Linked DNA regions of Peterkaempfera bronchialis. The protein of the gene in region 1 interacts with the protein of each later gene in a pairwise test. Links are inferred from orthologs where the notes say so. Each region holds a gene or a part of one and is shown on either strand. Other genes may lie near its edges. The genes, in order: nth and aceE.

Region 1 (8,433 bases):
GGCGAAGACGAAGCCGGTGCCCTCCAGGGTCTTGCTGCAACTGGTGGCGGTACCGACCACCTTGACCACGGACCGCCGGGCGTTGGCCACCGCCACGCTGCCGGCCAGCGCCGGGTCGGGCGCCTCCACCTCGGTGATGGGCTCGTTCTCGAAGGGGTTGAAGACCTGGGGGAAGCCATTGCGGGCGAGGGCCGAGCTGAAGTCGGAGAACCAGTTGGGCGCACTGGCGGGCAGCGCCTGCTGCACCTCGCCGAGCACCCGGGAGCTGCGGACCTCCTTGGAGATGGTGGGCAGCGAGGTACCCGCCAGCGCGGAGCCGATCAGCCAGGCCACCAGCAGCATGGCGACCACATTGACGACCGACCCGCCGGCGGCGTCGACGACCTGGCCGCGCCGCCTGCCGATCCGGCCCCGCAACTGCCAGCCGTAGTGGGTGGTGACGGCCTGTCCGATCGAGGCCAGCACGATCACCACCACCACGGCGACCACCGAGGAGGCCGTGCCGGGGCTGACATGCTTCAGGACCAGCGGCAGCAGTTGGACGGCGGCCAGCCCACCGCCCAGGAACCCCACCACCGAGAGGATGCCGACCACGAACCCCTGCCGGTAGCCGGACCAGGCAAAGCCGACAGCGGCGACGATCAGCAGTACATCCAGGACGTTCACCCGGACACCCTCCCACGGCTCTCCTCGCGCGGTGGGCGTTGGGCCCATGCACTGACTCCCCCGCTGCGGCCCTCATCATGCGGGCATACGCCCCATTCCAGCCGGTGGTTCATGAGGGGAGCATCAGGGGAAGTTGCTCCAAGCAACTAAATATGGTAGAATTAAAATGGTGCGAGAAGACTCAATACCCCCCGCTGATGTCCCGGCGAAAACCTCCGGGCCGATGACCCACCGCCAGATCCTGGTGGTGATGTTCGGACTCATGCTCGGCATGTTCCTGGCCGCGCTCGACCAGAGCATCGTCGGTACGGCCATGCCGAAGATCGTCAGCCAGTTCAACGGCCTGGACCACATGTCCTGGACGGTGACCGCGTACCTGCTGACCTCCACGGCCGCCGTCCCGCTCTACGGCAAGATCTCCGACCAGATCGGCCGCCGTCCCGTCTACCTCTTCGCCATCGTGATCTTCCTGGTCGGCTCCGCGCTGGCCGGCATGTCCCAGAACATGGGCCAGCTGATCGGCTTCCGCGCCGTGCAGGGCCTGGGTGGCGGCGGCCTGATGTCGCTGTCGCTGGCGATCATCGGCGATGTCATCCCGCCCCGTGACCGAGGCCGCTATCAGGGCCTCTTCGGCGCGGTCTTCGCCGTGTCCAGCGTGGCCGGTCCGCTGCTCGGCGGCTTCTTCACCGACCACCTCAGCTGGCGGTGGATCTTCTACATCAACCTGCCGGTCGGTGTGGTGGCGCTCTTCGTGGCCGCCGCCGTACTCAAGATCGACCAGCGGAAGCAGAAGCACACCATCGACTGGGCGGGCGCGGCCCTGCTGGTCGGCGGTGTCACCGCGCTGCTGCTGGTGACCTCCTGGAGCGGCACCGCCAACGGCTGGACCTCCGCCACCACCCTGCTGCTCGGCGTCGGCGGCGTGCTGGCGCTGGTGCTCTTCGCCCTGGTGGAGCGGCGGGCCGCCGAACCGATCATGCCTCCGCACCTCTTCCGGGACCACACCTTCTCGCTGACCAGCGGGATCGGCTTCGTGGTGGGCCTGGCGATGTTCGGCGCCATCATCTACCTGCCGATCTACCTCCAGGTGGTGCGCGGCGACTCGCCGACCGGATCGGGCCTGCGCATGATCCCGATGATGATCGGCCTCCTGGCCGCCTCGATCATCTCCGGTCGGGTGATCAGCAAGACCGGCACCTACAAGATGTGGCCGCTGCTGGGCACCTCGGTCACCATCGTCGGGCTCGTCCTGCTCTCCCGGCTCCGGCTGGACACCTCGATGTGGCTGCTGGGCCTCTTCATGGTGCTGATGGGCATCGGCCTGGGCTGTGTGATGCAGGTGCTGGTGCTGGCCGTGCAGAACTCGGTCGAGATGAAGGACATGGGCGCCGCCACCGCCGGGTCGATGTTCTTCCGCTCCATCGGCGGCGCCTTCGGTACCGCGATCTTCGGCACCGTGCTCACCAGCCGGCTCAACCACCACATCAGCGAGGGTGTGGCTGCCGCCGGACTCAAGGGACAGGGCGGCGGCGGCTTCGCCGCAGGCGGCGAGGAGAAGCTGACCTCGGGCGGCCGGGCCGCCATCGAGCAGCTGCCGGTGCAGCTCCAGGACATCGTGCTGAATGGCTTCGTCAAGGCCCTGGACGACCTGTTCCTGGTGGGCATCCCGTTTGTGCTGGTCGCCCTGGTGCTGGCGTTCTTCATCCGCGAGGTGCCGCTGCGCGGCCACGGCGGCGGCCAGGACCAGGACAAGGCGGAGCAGGCCCCCATCCCGGTCATGGAGTAACCCGGTCATGGAGTAGCCCGGGCATGGAGTGACCAGGAGAAACCGGTCGTACGACCCCGGCGGGTGCGGGAGACCCGCCCGCCGGGGTCACCCGCCGGGGGTCAGCTCCGGGCCGGGGTCCTGGACCCGGTCGGGCTCCCCGAGCGCCAGGCCGAAGGCGTCCTCGGAGAGCCGCACCACCCGGGAGTGGTCCCATGGCCGCTCCAGCCCGCTGTAGTGCAGCACCCGGTCGATCACCCCGGCGGTGAACCCCCAGACCACCTGCCCCGCCACCAGGAAGGCCGGCCCGGTGAAGCCGCTGGGATGGCGCAGCCGGGCCCGGTTCGCCGGATCGGTCAGGTCGGCCACCGGCACCCGGAAGACCGAGGCCACCTCCGCCGGGTCCACCGGCCCGACCGGGGAGGGCGACCGCCACCAGCCCAGCACCGGGGTCACCACGAAGTCGCTGACCGGGATGTAGAGGTCTGGCAGCACCCCGAAGACCTGGATGCCCGCCGGATCCAGCCCGGTCTCCTCCTGCGCCTCCCGCAGCGCCGCATTGACCGGACCCGGGCCGCTAGGGTCCCCGTCCTCCGGATCCAGCGCGCCGCCGGGGAAGGACGGCTGCCCCGCGTGCGAGCGCAGCGACCTGGCCCGTTCGATCAGCAGCAGGTCCGGACCCTCCGCCTGCTCGCCGAAGAGCATCAGCACCGCCGAGCGCCGTCCGCCCACCGGCGGCGGCAGAAACCGGCTCAACTGCTGCGGCTCCACCCGCTCTGCCGCGTCCCGCACCGGCTGAAGCCAACCGGGCAGCCCCTCCCGCTCGACCGCCACGCCCATCCTCAGGAGTCCTCCTCCATCGCCTTGATCGCCGCCGCCTCTCCGGGGAAGTTGGCCGGCGGCTTGAGCCGCTGGCCGGGCTTGCCGCCCATCTCGTACTTCAGCAGCTTCCTGGCCTTCTCCGGATCGGTCTCGCCCTCGCCGTACGACGGGCAGAGCTCCGCGATCGGGCAGGCGCCGCAGGCCGGTCTGCGAGCATGGCAGATCCGCCGGCCGTGGAAGATCACCCGGTGCGAGAGCATCGTCCACTCGCTCTTCGGGAAGATCGCACCGACCGCCGCCTCGATCCGCTCCGGCTCGGTCTCCTCCGTCCAACCGAAGCGGCGCACCAGCCGGGCGAAGTGGGTGTCCACGGTGATCCCGGGGACGCCGAAGGCATTGCCCAACACCACATTGGCGGTCTTGCGCCCCACCCCCGGCAGGGTCACCAGGTCCTCCAGCCGGCCCGGCACCTCCCCGCCGAACCGGTCCCGCAGCGCGATCGAGAGCCCGATCAGCGACTTCGCCTTGGCCCGGAAGAAGCCGGTCGGCCGGATCATCTCCTCCAGCTCCTCCGGCACCGCCGCCGCCATGTCCTCCGGCGTGGGGTACTTCGCGAAGAGCGCGGGCGTGGTCATGTTCACCCGCAGGTCGGTGGTCTGCGCCGACAGCACCGTCGCGACCAGCAGCTGGAAGGGATCCTCGAAGTCCAGCTCGGGATGGGCGTAGGGATACACCTCGGCCAGCTCACGGTTGATCCGCCGAGCCCGGCGGACCATGCCCAGCCGGCTCTCCTGCTTCGGGCTGCGCACAGGGGTCTTGGACACCCGACCAGCCTACGGCCCACCACCGACAGCGATCAGGAAAGCGATCAGGAAGGTGCCCGATCCGGGCCGTATGGCACTACACACCACCCCCCTCCTCATATGATCGACAGGGGATACGTCATCCTTGTGATTGATCGCACTGTTTTCCCGTCGTGCATGATGGGGAGCCGGATGACCCGGCCGAACAGGAGGAAGCTCGTGGACGATGTTCTGCGGCGTGCCCCGCTCTTCGCGGCACTCGACGACGAGCAGTCGGCGGAGCTGCGCGCCTCGATGACCGAGGTGACCCTCGCGCGCGGCGAATCGCTGTTCCACGAGGGCGACCCCGGCGACCGCCTCTATGTGGTGGTCGAGGGCAAGATCAAGCTGCATCGCGCCTCGCCCGACGGCCGGGAGAACATGCTCGCCGTCCTGGGCCCCAGCGAGATGATCGGCGAGCTCTCCCTCTTCGACCCGGGCCCGCGCACGGCCACCGCCACCGCGCTCACCGAGGTCAAGATGCTGGGCCTCGGCCACGGCGACCTCCAGCCGTGGCTGCACGCGCGCCCCGAGGTCGCCATGTCGCTGCTGCGGGCCATCGCCCGCCGGCTGCGCAGGACCAATGACAGCATGTCCGACCTGGTCTTCTCCGATGTCCCCGGCCGAGTCGCCAAGGCCCTGCTGGACCTCTCCCGGCGCTTCGGCGTGCAGTCGGAGGAGGGCATCCACGTGGTGCACGACCTCACCCAGGAGGAACTGGCCCAGCTGGTCGGCGCCTCCCGGGAGACGGTCAACAAGGCGCTCGCCGACTTCGCCGGCCGAGGCTGGCTGCGGCTGGAGGCCCGCGCGGTGATCCTGCTCGACGTGGAGCGCCTCGCCCGCCGCTCCCGCTGAGCCCCCCTCTCGCAGCGGACCGCAGGGGCCGGAGACCATACGGTGTCCGGCCCCTGCGCCGTACGGACGCCCGGGCCCGGTCAGGGTCGGATCAGGTCAGATCAGCCCGTGCTCGTCCAGGTACTCCAGCTGCGCCCGCACCGAGAGCTCGGCGGCCGGCCAGAGCGCCCGGTCCACATCCGCGTACACCTGAGCCACCACCTGCGCCGGAGTGCGGTGGCCCGCCTCCACCGCGGTCTCCACCTGCGCCAGCCGGTTGGCCCGGTGCGCCAGATAGAAGTCGACCGCGCCCAGCGCATCGCCCAGCACCGGCCCATGGCCGGGCAGCACCGTCACCACCCCGTGCCCGGCGGCGAGGGCCCGCAGCCGGCGCAGCGAGTCCAGGTAGTCGCCGAGCCGCCCGTCCGGGTGGGCGACCATGGTGGTGCCCCGGCCCAGCAGCGTGTCGCCGGTGAGGATCGCGCCGTCGGCGACCAGGTGGAAGGAGAACGAGTCGGAGGTGTGGCCGGGGGTGCCGACCACCCGCAGCTCCAGCCCCCCGACGGTGATCACATCGCCATGGTGCAGCCCCTCGTCGCCAAGCCGGTGCGCCGGGTCCAGCGCCCGCACCGGGGTGCCGGTCAGCTCGGCGAAGCGGCCCGCGCCCTCGGCGTGGTCGGCGTGGCCGTGGGTGAGCAGGGTCAGCGCGACCCGGCGGCCGGCCTCCTCCACGGTGCGCACCACCGCCCGCAGATGCCCCTCGTCCAGCGGCCCCGGGTCGATCACCACCGCCTGGTCCGACCCCGGCTCGGCGACGATCCAGGTGTTGGTGCCGTCCAGCGTCATCGGGGACGGGTTGGGGGCCAGTACGCAGACCGCCCGCTCGGTCGCCGGGCCACCGATCCGCGCCAGCGGTGCGCCGGGGAGTATGCCTGTCATCGTCCACCGCCCGTGCCGGCCGGGAAGTCCAGCGTGAGGTGCTCGTACCCGGGCCAGCGCACTGTCACCCGGTCCCCGTCCACCCGGGTCTCCGCCATCACCGGGGCCAGGCTGCGGTCGCCGGACGCGGCGAGCGCCGCCTGCGCGGTGGTCAGCGGGGACAGTTCGCGCAGCACCGTGACGGTCGGCGGCAGCATGCCCATCCGTCCCGCCTCGACGCCCGCCACCGCCTCGGCGGGGCCCATCCAGACCACCCGGTCCGCCTCCCCGGTGGTGTCGGCGGCCCGCTGCCCGGCGGGCAGCGCCGCGACGAAGAACCAGGTGTCATAGCGCCGCTCCTCGAACTCGGGAGTGATCCAGCGCGCCCAGCCGCCCAGCAGGTCGCTGCGGAGCACCAGGCTCCGGGCCCGCAGGAACTCCGCGAGGGAGAGGTCGTGGGCCTCCAGCGCCGCCCGGTCCCGCTGCCACCCCTCGCCGGAGGTGTCGGAGACGACCGAGCCGCCGTCGGGCCCGGCCAGCAGCACCCCGGACTCCTCGAAGGTCTCCCGTACGGCGGCGCAGACCACCGCCTGCGCGGTGGCCGGGTCGGTGCCCAGCCGCCGCGCCCACTCCTCGGGCGGCGGTCCGGCCCAGCCGACATGCAGCTCCGCGTCGCGCGGGTCCACGGCGCCGCCCGGGAAGGCGTACATCCCGGCGGCGAAGGCCATGGAGGTGCGGCGCCGCAGCAGATACGCCTCGGGCGCCGGGCCCGCGTCCCGCAGCAGCACCACGGTCGCGGCTTGGCGCGGCTGCGGCGGCTGGTACTCCCCGGCCGCCAGCGCCCTGATCCGGGCCGGCCACGACGGCGGCATCGCACTGTGCTGATCACCCATGGGCGGATGCTACGGCCCCGCGCCCGGAAAGCGAACGGGTCGCTCCCTGGGACGCGGGGCCGCCAACGGGTCCGGTACGGGTCCGGTACGGGTCCGGTACGGCTCAGCCGGCCGAGACCCGTACCTGGATCTCCACCTCGACCGGGGCGTCCAGCGGCAGCACCGCGACGCCGACCGCGCTGCGGGCGTGCACCCCGGCGTCGCCGAGGACCTCGCCCAGCAGCTCGCTGGCGCCGTTGACGACGCCCGGCTGACCGGTGAAGTCGGGGGCCGAGGCGACAAAGCCGACGACCTTGACGACCTGCTCGATCCGGTCCAGGTCGCCGATGACCGACTTGACGGCGGCCAGCGCGTTGAGCGCGCAGATCCGGGCCTGCGCCTTGGCCTCCTCCGCGGTGACCTCGTCGCCGACCTTGCCGGTGTGCTCCATCTTCCCGGCGACCAGCGGCAGCTGGCCGGAGGTGAAGACGAAGTCGCCGGAGCGCACGGCCGGGACATAGGCGGCCAGCGGCGGGACGACCTCCGGCACGGTCAGGCCGAGCTCTGCCAGGCGGCTCTCGACCTTGCTCATGCCTGCTTCTCCCGCTTGAGGTAGGCCACCAGCTGCTCAGGGTTGCTGGGTCCCGGTACGACCTGCACCAGCTCCCAGCCGTCCTCGCCCCAGGTGTCCAGGATCTGCTTGGTCGCATGCACCAGCAGCGGCACGGTCACGTATTCCCACTTGGTCATGGGGCGACTCTAACGGCTGCGGCGGGCAGCCCCTCCGGCATCCCGGCCACCCATGTGAGGTCCGACACAAAAGGCCGCAAATCCCCCTCCGCACCGGGGGCTTCCCCCCATCCGCCGGGCGGGCTGGTTACGCTCGCCGCGTGGGCACTCCCCTGTTCGGGCAGGCGTTCAACGGGGCAGGCGTTCACCAGGCGGACAAGCGGACGGAGCCGGGCGGGATGAGGTCGAGCATGGCGCGCACGCCGGATGGAGGTCCGGACTGGGAGGGCGTCCGGCTGCATGTGGTCAGCGGCAAGGGCGGCACCGGCAAGACCACCGTCGCCGCGTCCCTCGCCCTGGCGCTGGCCGCCGAGGGGCGCCGCACCCTGCTGATCGAGGTCGAGGGGAGGCAGGGCATCGCCGAACTCTTCGGCATCGCCGCCCTCCCCTACGAGGAGCGGAAGATCGCCTCGGTCTCCCCGGCACAGCTGGGCCTGCCGGGCGGCGCCACCGGCGAGGTGTTCGCCCTGGCCATCGACCCGGAGCAGGCGCTGCTCGAATACCTCGACATGTTCTACAAGCTCGGCCGCGCGGGGAAGGCGCTGAAGAAGCTGGGCGCCATCGACTTCGCCACCACCATCGCGCCCGGGCTGCGCGATGTGCTGCTCACCGGCAAGGCGTGCGAGGCCGCCCGGCGCAAGGGGCCGGACGGCCGCCGCGCCTATGACGCCGTGGTGATGGACGCCCCGCCGACCGGGCGGGTGACCCGGTTCCTCAACGTCAACACCGAGGTGGCGGGCCTGGCCCGGTTCGGCCCGATATACAACCAGGCGCAGGCGGTGATGCGGGTCATCAGATCGCCGGAGACCGCCGTCCACCTGGTCACCCTGCTGGAGGAGATGCCGGTGCAGGAGACCGTGGACGGCGTCGGCGGGCTGCGCGAGGCCGGGCTGCCGGTCGGCGGCATCGTGGTGAACATGGTCCG
Region 2 (9,014 bases), 1.9 Mb from region 1 along the record:
CGCTCCGCGATGATCGCGGTGACCTGCCGCTCCTGCGCAGCGGTCCGCCGCAGATGGGCGGCGAGCAGCACGGGCGTCGACTCGATCAGCTGGATGAGCTCCAGGGCGGCGGTGACCGAGGCGGGCCCGCGATCGGTGGCGTGCAGGCTCCGCCAGGCCTCGCTGATGGCGGAGCGCAGCGCCTGGAGGGGGTACTCCTCGGCGGGGCGGTCGCGCAGACATCGGATGAAGTGGTCCTCGGCGTCGGACAGGACGGCGAGCGCGACTTCCTCCTTGTTGGCGAAGTACCGGAAGAAGGTGCGCTGGGAGACGTCCACGGCGGCGGCGATCTCGTCGACCGTGGTGCGGCCGTAGCCCTGGCGGAGGAAGAGCTCGTGGGCGGCGCCGACCAGCTCGTCGCGGGTGCGCTGCTTCTTGCGCTGGCGCAGCCCCGCCGTCGGCGCGCAGACTGCGGTGATCCGGCAGCGGGCCGCCAGGGGTGCGGCCGCACCCTCCGCGATGTGCTGGGCCAAGGTGCCACCTCCGACGGCTCTGGTCCCCGACACGATACCGGGACGATATCTGTCAGTCATCGGCACTGGAAACCATTTGTCAAATGTCAGAGGCTGACATAACGTTCCGCGAGGTGGCGCCCGCCGGCCTGCGAGCTCGTGGGGACGGGCGGCCCGTGGGGCGCCACCTTCCGCACTCGCTGCACGTCCACACCGCACATCCCCGTCCGGGAGGGGCCCGATGAACCACACCGCCGCCGCCGAGGCGACCGAGGAAGCGCAGGGCGCGATACCGCCGTCCAAGGCCGCCGGGCTGCGGGGTCACCCCTGGCTGACGCTGCTCACCGTGGCGGTGGGGGTGATGATGGTCGCCCTGGACGGCACCATCGTGGCCATCGCCAACCCCGTCATCGCACACGATCTGGGCGCCTCGCTCGCCGATATGCAGTGGGTCACCAACGGCTATCTGCTGGCGCTCGCGGTCTTCCTGATCACCGCAGGCAAGATCGGCGACCGGTTCGGCCACCGCAACACCTTCCTGATCGGCGCGGTGGGCTTCGCCGCCGCGTCGGCGGCGATCGGCTTCGCCGGCAGCATCCAGCTGATCATCGTCTTCCGGGTGCTCCAGGGCCTCTTCGGCGCCCTGCTGCAACCCGCCGCGCTGGGGCTGCTGCGCGGCGCCTTCCCGGCCGAGAAGCTCAATATGGCGATCGGCATCTGGGGTGGCGTCATCGGCGCCTCCACGGCGGCCGGCCCGATCGTGGGCGGCCTGCTGGTGGAGCACGTCAGCTGGGAGTCGGTCTTCTTCATCAACATCCCGGTCGGCCTGATCGCCCTGGCGCTGGGTCTCTGGATCCTGCGTGACGCGCGGTCCGAGAAGGCCGCCAAGTCCTTCGACGTCCCCGGCATCGTGCTGCTCTCCGGCGCCATGTTCCTGCTGGTGTGGGGCATCATCAAGGCCCCCGCGTGGGGCTGGGGCGACGCCCGGACGCTGGTCTTCCTGATCGGCGCGGTGGTCGCGGGGGCGGCCTTCGCTGTCTGGCAGACCCGGGCCGCCGAGCCGCTGATCCCGCTCGGCCTCTTCCGGTCGGTGCCGCTCTCCGCAGGTGCCCTGCTGATGGTGCTGATGGCCTTCTCGTTCTTCGGTGCGATCTTCTTTGTCACCTTCTACTTGCAGAATGTGCGCGGTATGTCGCCGGTCGACAGCGGCGTCCACCTGCTGCCGATGACCGCGATGATGATCGTCGGATCGCCGATCGCCGGTGTGGTGATGGCCAGGATCGGCCCGCGTATCCCGATCGTCACCGGCATGGTCTTCTCCGCCGTCGCGATGTTCGGCATGTCCACCCTGGAGGCCGGTTCCGGCAGCGGGGTCATGTCGCTCTGGTTCGTGCTGATGGGGCTCGGGCTCAGCCCGGTCATGGTGGGCGCCACCGAGGTCATCGTCGGCAATGCGCCGCTGGAGCTGTCCGGGGTGGCCGGCGGGTTGCAGCAGGCCGCGATGCAGGTCGGCGGCAGCCTGGGCACCGCCGTGCTGGGCGCGCTGATGGCCGCCAGGATCGACAACGTCCTGCCGGGCAAGTGGGCCGCCGCCCAGCTGCCGCCGGTCTCCGGCGAGCAGTACGAGGCGGTCAAGCAGGCCGTCCAGGTGGGGGTGGCGCCGGTGCAGCCGGGCACTCCGGCGACGGTGGCGCAGACCATCACCCAGGTCAGCCACGACGCCTTCATGAACGGGATGTCGCTCGCCTTCCTGACCTCCGCGGTGGTGGCGGTGGCCGCAGCGGGACTGGGGCTGCTCACCAAGCGCGGCAGCACCGACGCCGGGCCCGCCGTGCACATCTGACCGGCCGTCCGAGACCCTGCCCGGGGCCGGTCCGACCTCCTCACGAGGTCGGACCGGCCCTTTCGCATGCCCCGGCGCCTCGGACACTCGTACGAGTGATTCCAGCCGTAAGGGCTGGCGCGGCGGCGCGGCCCGGGGCCAACCTGAGCGTGGACCGGCGCCCGCTGCGGGCGCCCTCACGGGGGAGGTTGTGTCCCATGCACCACGCTGCCGCCACACCCGCGACAGACCCGCCCACGGGCCCTCGCGCCCCCGCCGCCCGCATGCCCGCCGCCTGCGTACCTGCTGCCCGTGCACCTGCCGTCTCTGCGCCCGCCGCCTCTGCGCCCGCTGTCTCTGCGCCCGCCGCCTGCCTCGCCGGCTCCGCCTGGGAACGCCGCAGGGGCCGGACCCCTGGAAGGAGATCCGGCCCCTGCGGTGGGGTCATCCGGTGCGGATCAGGCGTCGCCGCCCGCCGCGCCCGGGTCGGCGGCGGCCGCGTCCAGCAGCTGGTAGCGGTCGATGGCCGCCTTCAGCACGCTGCGGTCGACCTTGCCCTCCTTGGCGAGCTCGGTCAGCACCGCCACCACGACCGACTGGGCGTCGATGTGGAAGAAGCGGCGGGCCGCGCCACGGGTGTCGGCGAAGCCGAAGCCGTCCGCGCCCAGCGACTGCCAGGAGCCCGGCACCCAGCGGGCGATCTGGTCGGGCACGGCCCGCATCCAGTCCGAGACCGCCACAAACGGGCCCTCGGCGCCGGTGAGCTTGGACGTCACATACGGGACGCGCTGCTCCTCCTCCGGGTGGAGCAGGTTGTACTCCTCGCACTCCACCGCATTGCGGCGCAGCTCGTTCCAGGAGGTCGCGGACCAGACATCGGCCTTGACGTTCCACTCCTCGGCGAGGATGCGCTGCGCCTCCAGGGCCCACGGCACCGCCACGCCCGAGGCGAGGATCTGCGCGGGGATCTGGCCGGTCTCGCCCGCCCGGTAGCGGTAGAGACCCTTGAGGATGCCGTCCACGTCGACACCGGCGGGCTCGGCCGGCATCTGGATCGGCTCGTTGTAGACGGTGAGGTAGTAGAAGACGTCCTCGCCCTGCGGGTGCTCGGCACTGGTGCCGTACATCCGCCGGATGCCGTCCTGCACGATGTGCGCGATCTCGAAGCCGTAGGCCGGGTCGTACGCCACGACCGCCGGGTTGGTCGAGGCCAGCAGCTGGGAGTGGCCGTCCGCGTGCTGGAGGCCCTCACCGGTCAGCGTGGTGCGGCCGGCGGTGGCGCCCAGTACGAAGCCGCGCGCCAGCTGGTCGGCCATCTGCCAGAACTGGTCACCGGTCCGCTGGAAGCCGAACATCGAGTAGAAGACGTAGACCGGGATCAGGTGCTCGCCGTGCGTCGCGTAGGACGAGCCCGCCGCGATCAGCGAGGCGGTGCAGCCCGCCTCGGAGATGCCGTCGTGCAGCATCTGGCCGGTCGGCGACTCCTTGTACGCCAGCAGCAGCTCCCGGTCGACCGACTCATAGGTCTGGCCCATCGGGTTGTAGATCTTCGCCGACGGGAAGAGCGAGTCCATGCCGAAGGTGCGGTACTCGTCCGGCGCGATCGGCACGAAGCGGTTGCCGATGCCCTTGTCCCGCATCAGGTCCTTGAGCAGCCGGACGAAGGCCATCGTGGTGGCGATGGACTGGTTGCCCGACCCCTTCTTGAGGGCCTTGTAGGTGTCGTCGCCGGGGAGCTGGAGCCTGGTCGGCCGCACCTTGCGGGTCGGCATGTAGCCGCCCAGCTCCTTGCGGCGGTCGTGCATGTACTGGATCTCCTCCGAGTCCCGACCCGGGTGGTAGTACGGCGGCAGGCCGGACTCCAGCTCGCGGTCCGAGATGGGGAGGTGCAGCCGGTCACGGAACCGCTTGAGGTCCTCGACCGTCAGCTTCTTCATCTGGTGGGTGGCGTTGCGGCCCTCGAAGTTGGGGCCCAGCGTCCATCCCTTGACCGTCTGCGCCAGGATCACCGTGGGCTGGCCCTTGTGCTCCTGGGCGGCCTTGAAGGCGGCGTACACCTTGCGGTGGTCGTGGCCGCCACGGCCCAGGTGCTGGATCTGCTGGTCGGTCATGGACTCGACCATCTTGCGCAGCCGCACGTCACTGCCGAAGAAGTGGTCCCGGATGTAGGCGCCGGTCTCGGTCGCATACGTCTGGAACTGGCCGTCCGGGGTGGTGTTCAGCTTGTTGACCAGGACGCCGTCGACGTCCTGGGCCAGCAGCGGGTCCCAGGTGCGGTCCCAGATCAGCTTGATCACATTCCAGCCGGCGCCACGGAAGACCGACTCCAGCTCCTGGATGATCTTGCCGTTGCCGCGCACCGGGCCGTCGAGGCGCTGGAGGTTGCAGTTGACCACGAAGGTCAGGTTGTCCAGGCCCTCGCGGGCGGCCAGGGAGAGCTGGCCCAGCGACTCCGGCTCGTCCATCTCGCCGTCGCCGAGGAAGGCCCACACATGCGAGTCGGAGGTGTCCTTGATGCCACGCGCGGTGACATAGCGGTTCATCCGGGCCTGGAAGATCGCACCCAGCGGGCCCAGTCCCATGGAGACGGTCGGGAACTCCCAGAAGTCCGGCATCGACCGCGGGTGCGGGTAGCTGGAGAGGCCGTACGGGGCCTTGGACTTCTCCTGCCGGAACGAGTCCAGCTGCTGCTCGGAGAGCCGGTCCAGCAGGAAGGCGCGCGCGTAGATGCCGGGGGAGGCGTGGCCCTGGAAGAAGATCTGGTCGCCAGAGGCCCCCTCGGCGTCCTTGCCGTGGAAGAAGTAGTTGAAGCCCACGTCGTAGAGCGACGCGGAGGAGGCGAAGGTGGCGATGTGGCCGCCCACGCCGATGCCCGGGCGCTGGGCCCGGGAGACCATCACGGCCGCGTTCCAGCGGGTCGCGTTGAGGACCTTGCGCTCGATCTCCTCGTTGCCGGGGAAGAACGGCTCGTTCTTGGTCGCGATGGTGTTGATGTAGTCCGTGCTGCGCATCTCGGGCACGGCGACACGCTTCTCGCGGGCGCGCTCGATCAGCCGCAGCATCAGGAAGCGGGCACGCTCACGGCCGCGCTCGTCGATGGCCGCGTCGAGCGACTCCAGCCACTCCGCGGTCTCCTCGGGATCGAAGTCCGGGACCTGGCTGGGAAGGCCGCCAATGATGATCGGGTTGCGATCGGATCCGGAAGCCACGCTGTTCCTTCACTGTCGGTCGTAACTGAGGTGGTGTCGCGCCGCCTCCATCGTGTACCGCGCTCGGAGATCCGTCATCTCTACCGATGGGTAACCGGCGTCGCCGGTCAGGCATGCCGGTCTGGCGCCGACGCGGCGGCCGCACGCGGAGGCGGGCTACGCTGCTGCCCGCTCCCTCGGCGCCCGCACCGCCCCGGTGCCGGTTGTTACGACGAGGTGGCCCGAACGGTGCCGGTTAAGGCTGGGGTGAGGGCCAACAGAAGACTCTACGCCGCGCCGTGCGGCCCTTCGAACGGTGCCCGCATGCCGGGCGCCCTCCAGGGGTCGCGAACCGCGGGCGCGCGGAGTGCGTATCGAGGCGTGCGGATCGACCGGCGCGCGTGGCCGGGCTGTACTCCGGGTAGGCGGGCGGCGAACCGGCGGTGACCGGCGGACGCCATCGGGCCCCGCCACGCCCGGGGCAGATAGGGACAAAACGGTGCGACAGCCGCCACAATCGACAGCGAGACTTGCTGCGACACGTCAACGTTTGGGCGGGAAGGGGCGCCGGGTACTTGCGCGAACCGCCCCGCCCGTGTGGACTACGGCCACAAGCTCGGCGCCGACGCCGGGCCGGATACAGGAGGTCATTCCCGTGAGCGCGACCGCGGACCCCGCGGAGGACAGGTCCAACCCGGCATACCGGTTGGGCTTCGAGCCCGGACAGGTGGTCCAGGAGCTCGGGTACGACGACGACTGCGACCAGGAGCTCCGCGACGGAATCGAGAGCCTCACCGGCACCGATCTCGTCGATGAGGAGTACGACGACGTCGCCGACGCCGTGCTGCTGTGGTTCCGCGAGGAGGACGGGGATCTCACCGATGCCCTGGTCGACGCGCAGGAGTACCTCGCGGACGGCGGCCTGGTGTGGCTGCTGACCCCGAAGACCGGCCGTGACGGCCATGTGGAGGCCAGTGACATCGCCGACGCCGCCCGGACTGCGGGTCTCTCCCAGACCAGTTCGGTGACGGTGGCCAAGGACTGGGCGGGCACCCGTCTGGCCACGCCCAAGACCGCCCGCCCGGCCAAGCGCTGAGCGGACCCGATCGGTAGGCCGGACCCCCGGCCGCCCTGCGGGCCCCGCCGGAGACTCTCCGGCGGGGCCCGCCTCTCGTCGGGGCGTCGAGCACCGGGGCATCGAGGGCCAGGGCATCGAGGACCGCTTGTTCACCCAGGGCGAACTCCGCCTCGGCGGGCCACCCGGACCGCCGGGCCCCCGCCCACGGATGCAAGGATGTGATCAGCCGCTCCGCCCGGAGCGGCGCAGTCGAGCAGGAGGGTCGCACCCATGGCGATCGAGGTCGGCAGCCAGGCTCCGGACTTCGAGCTGAAGAACCAGCACGGCGAGCTGGTCAAGCTCTCCGACTTCCGCGGCGAGAAGAACGTGGTCCTGGTCTTCTACCCGTTCGCGTTCACCGGTGTCTGCACCGGCGAGCTCTGCGCCATCAAGGAGGAGCTGCCGCGTCTGCAGAACGACGACGTGCAGATCCTCGCGGTCTCCAATGACTCCCCGTTCACCCTGCGGATCTTCGCCGAGCGGGAGGGTCTGGAGTACCCGCTGCTCTCCGACTTCTGGCCGCACGGCGAGGTCTCCACCGCGTACGGCGTCTTCGACGAGGCCAAGGGCTGCGCGGTGCGCGGCACCTTCGTCATCGACAAGGAGGGCGCCGTCCGCTGGTCCGTGGTCAACGCCATCCCCGACGCGCGTGACGAGCAGGAGTACCTCAAGGCGCTCGCCGCGCTCTGACGCACCCGGGCGGCACGGAGGTGCGCCTGCTCCCCGCCCGGGGAACCCGGCACTACGATCGGGCCGTTGGCTGGAGAGAAAACCCCTGGTCGGCCGTTTCGGACCGGCCGGCCCGGGCAGACCGCACCGCGGGGGCACAGCGAGGTGCTCCCCGACCATTGGAGGACTCGTGGGTGTCAGCCTCAGCAAGGGCGGCAACGTTTCGCTCACCAAGGAGGCGCCCGGCCTGACCGCCGTGGTCGTCGGCCTGGGCTGGGACGTCCGGACGACCACCGGGACCGGCTTCGACCTCGACGCCAGTGCGCTGCTGGTCAACGAGTCCGGCAAGGTCGCCTCGGACGGCAACTTCGTCTTCTTCAACAACCTCAAGAGCCCCGACGGCTCCGTCGAGCACACCGGCGACAACCTCACCGGTGAGGGCGAGGGCGACGACGAGCAGATCAAGGTGAACCTGGCCGGCGTCCCGGCCGATGTCACCAAGATCGTGTTCCCGGTGTCCATCTACGACGCCGAGAACCGCCAGCAGAACTTCGGCCAGGTCCGCAACGCGTTCATCCGCGTGGTGAACCAGGCGGGCAACGCGGAGATCGCCCGCTACGACCTGTCCGAGGACGCCTCGACCGAGACCGCGATGGTCTTCGGAGAGCTCTACCGCAACGGCGCCGAGTGGAAGTTCCGGGCCATCGGCCAGGGCTACGCCTCGGGTCTGCGCGGCATCGCCCAGGACTTCGGCGTCAACGTCTGAGTCCGGCAGTCACCACGGTCGCGGCGGGGCCGCCGGGACCCCGGTCGACGCAGGTGGAGAGCCTGCCGCCGCCGGGGCCTCGGCGGCCCCGCTTCCGTACGGGTCCCACAGCCGTACGGATGCCGGCGGCCGAGTTCAGCAAGTTCAGCGGGTCGGAGGCAGCCGTGCGGGCCGGCGGGGGCGTAGACATACTGCGTGCTCCGTGCGGCGGCCGAACGGAGAACCGGCCCGGTGTCCGGGAGACCCCGCCACTGCGGGGAATTGGGAGGATGAACGACCATGGGCGTCACGCTCGCCAAGGGGGGCAATGTCTCCCTCACCAAGGCCGCACCCAACCTCACGCAGGTCCAGATCGGCCTCGGCTGGGACGCGCGCTCCACCACCGGAGCCCCGTTCGACCTGGACGCCAGCGCACTGCTGTGCGCCAACGGCCGGGTGCTGGGTGACGAGTACTTCGTCTTCTACAACAACCTCAAGAGCCCCGAGGGCTCCGTGGAGCACCAGGGCGACAACCTCACCGGCGAGGGCGAGGGGGACGACGAGGTCGTGGTCGTCAACCTCGACCTGGTCCCGCCGCAGGTCGACAAGGTCGTCTTCCCGGTGTCGATCTACGAGGCCGAGACCCGGATGCAGTCCTTCGGCCATGTCCGCAACGCCTACATCCGGGTGGTCAACCTGGCGGACAACAGCGAACTGGCCCGCTACGACCTCACCGAGGACGCCTCCAACGAGACCGCGATGATCTTCGGCGAGCTCTACCGCTACCAGGGCGAGTGGAAGTTCCGCGCGGTGGGCCAGGGGTACGCGTCGGGTCTGCGCGGGATCGCCCTAGACTTCGGAGTAAACGTTCAGTAAAAAGCTGCGGGCAGTGCGGGGGAAACCTGATCGGACCGTGACGGGTCGCCGTCCCCTCCAGGCGCTGGCGCTCACCACCTACGAAAGGTAGTCGTCCTCCCGTGTT

The links.
Region 2: the proteins of nth (region 1) and aceE interact in binary tests that used the Escherichia coli proteins (3 or more experiments, as listed by UniProt). The link is inferred for Peterkaempfera bronchialis from one-to-one orthologs.

What each region holds. Positions count from the first base shown.
Region 1 is NZ_CP031264.1:3,747,905-3,756,337, reverse strand. What follows is about bases 2,176-4,929. They hold nth (endonuclease III), read right to left. Parts: upstream 4,078-4,929; coding sequence 3,274-4,077; downstream 2,176-3,273. Other genes in these bases: C7M71_RS16670 (Crp/Fnr family transcriptional regulator), read left to right, coding at 4,276-4,929; C7M71_RS16680 (NUDIX hydrolase), read right to left, coding at 2,540-3,271; C7M71_RS16685 (MDR family MFS transporter), read left to right, coding at 2,176-2,452. In the rest of the region: C7M71_RS16690 (MarP family serine protease), read right to left, coding at 1-666; more of C7M71_RS16685, read left to right, coding at 890-2,175; more of C7M71_RS16670, read left to right, coding at 4,930-4,950; C7M71_RS16665 (MBL fold metallo-hydrolase), read right to left, coding at 5,047-5,868; C7M71_RS16660 (NUDIX hydrolase), read right to left, coding at 5,865-6,740; C7M71_RS16655 (RidA family protein), read right to left, coding at 6,844-7,311; C7M71_RS16650 (DUF4177 domain-containing protein), read right to left, coding at 7,308-7,469; C7M71_RS16645 (ArsA-related P-loop ATPase), read left to right, coding at 7,700-8,433. UniProt on the Escherichia coli protein: DNA repair enzyme that has both DNA N-glycosylase activity and AP-lyase activity. The DNA N-glycosylase activity releases various damaged pyrimidines from DNA by cleaving the N-glycosidic bond, leaving an AP (apurinic/apyrimidinic) site.
Region 2 is NZ_CP031264.1:1,876,702-1,885,715, reverse strand. The notes cover bases 2,572-5,906. They hold aceE (pyruvate dehydrogenase (acetyl-transferring), homodimeric type), read right to left. Parts: upstream 5,523-5,906; coding sequence 2,772-5,522; downstream 2,572-2,771. Also shown: C7M71_RS08290 (TetR family transcriptional regulator), read right to left, coding at 1-512; C7M71_RS08285 (MFS transporter), read left to right, coding at 733-2,334; C7M71_RS08270 (DUF3052 domain-containing protein), read left to right, coding at 6,157-6,597; C7M71_RS08265 (peroxiredoxin), read left to right, coding at 6,850-7,308; C7M71_RS08260 (TerD family protein), read left to right, coding at 7,478-8,053; C7M71_RS08255 (TerD family protein), read left to right, coding at 8,333-8,908; C7M71_RS08250 (DUF475 domain-containing protein), read left to right, coding at 9,010-9,014. UniProt on the Escherichia coli protein: Component of the pyruvate dehydrogenase (PDH) complex, that catalyzes the overall conversion of pyruvate to acetyl-CoA and CO(2).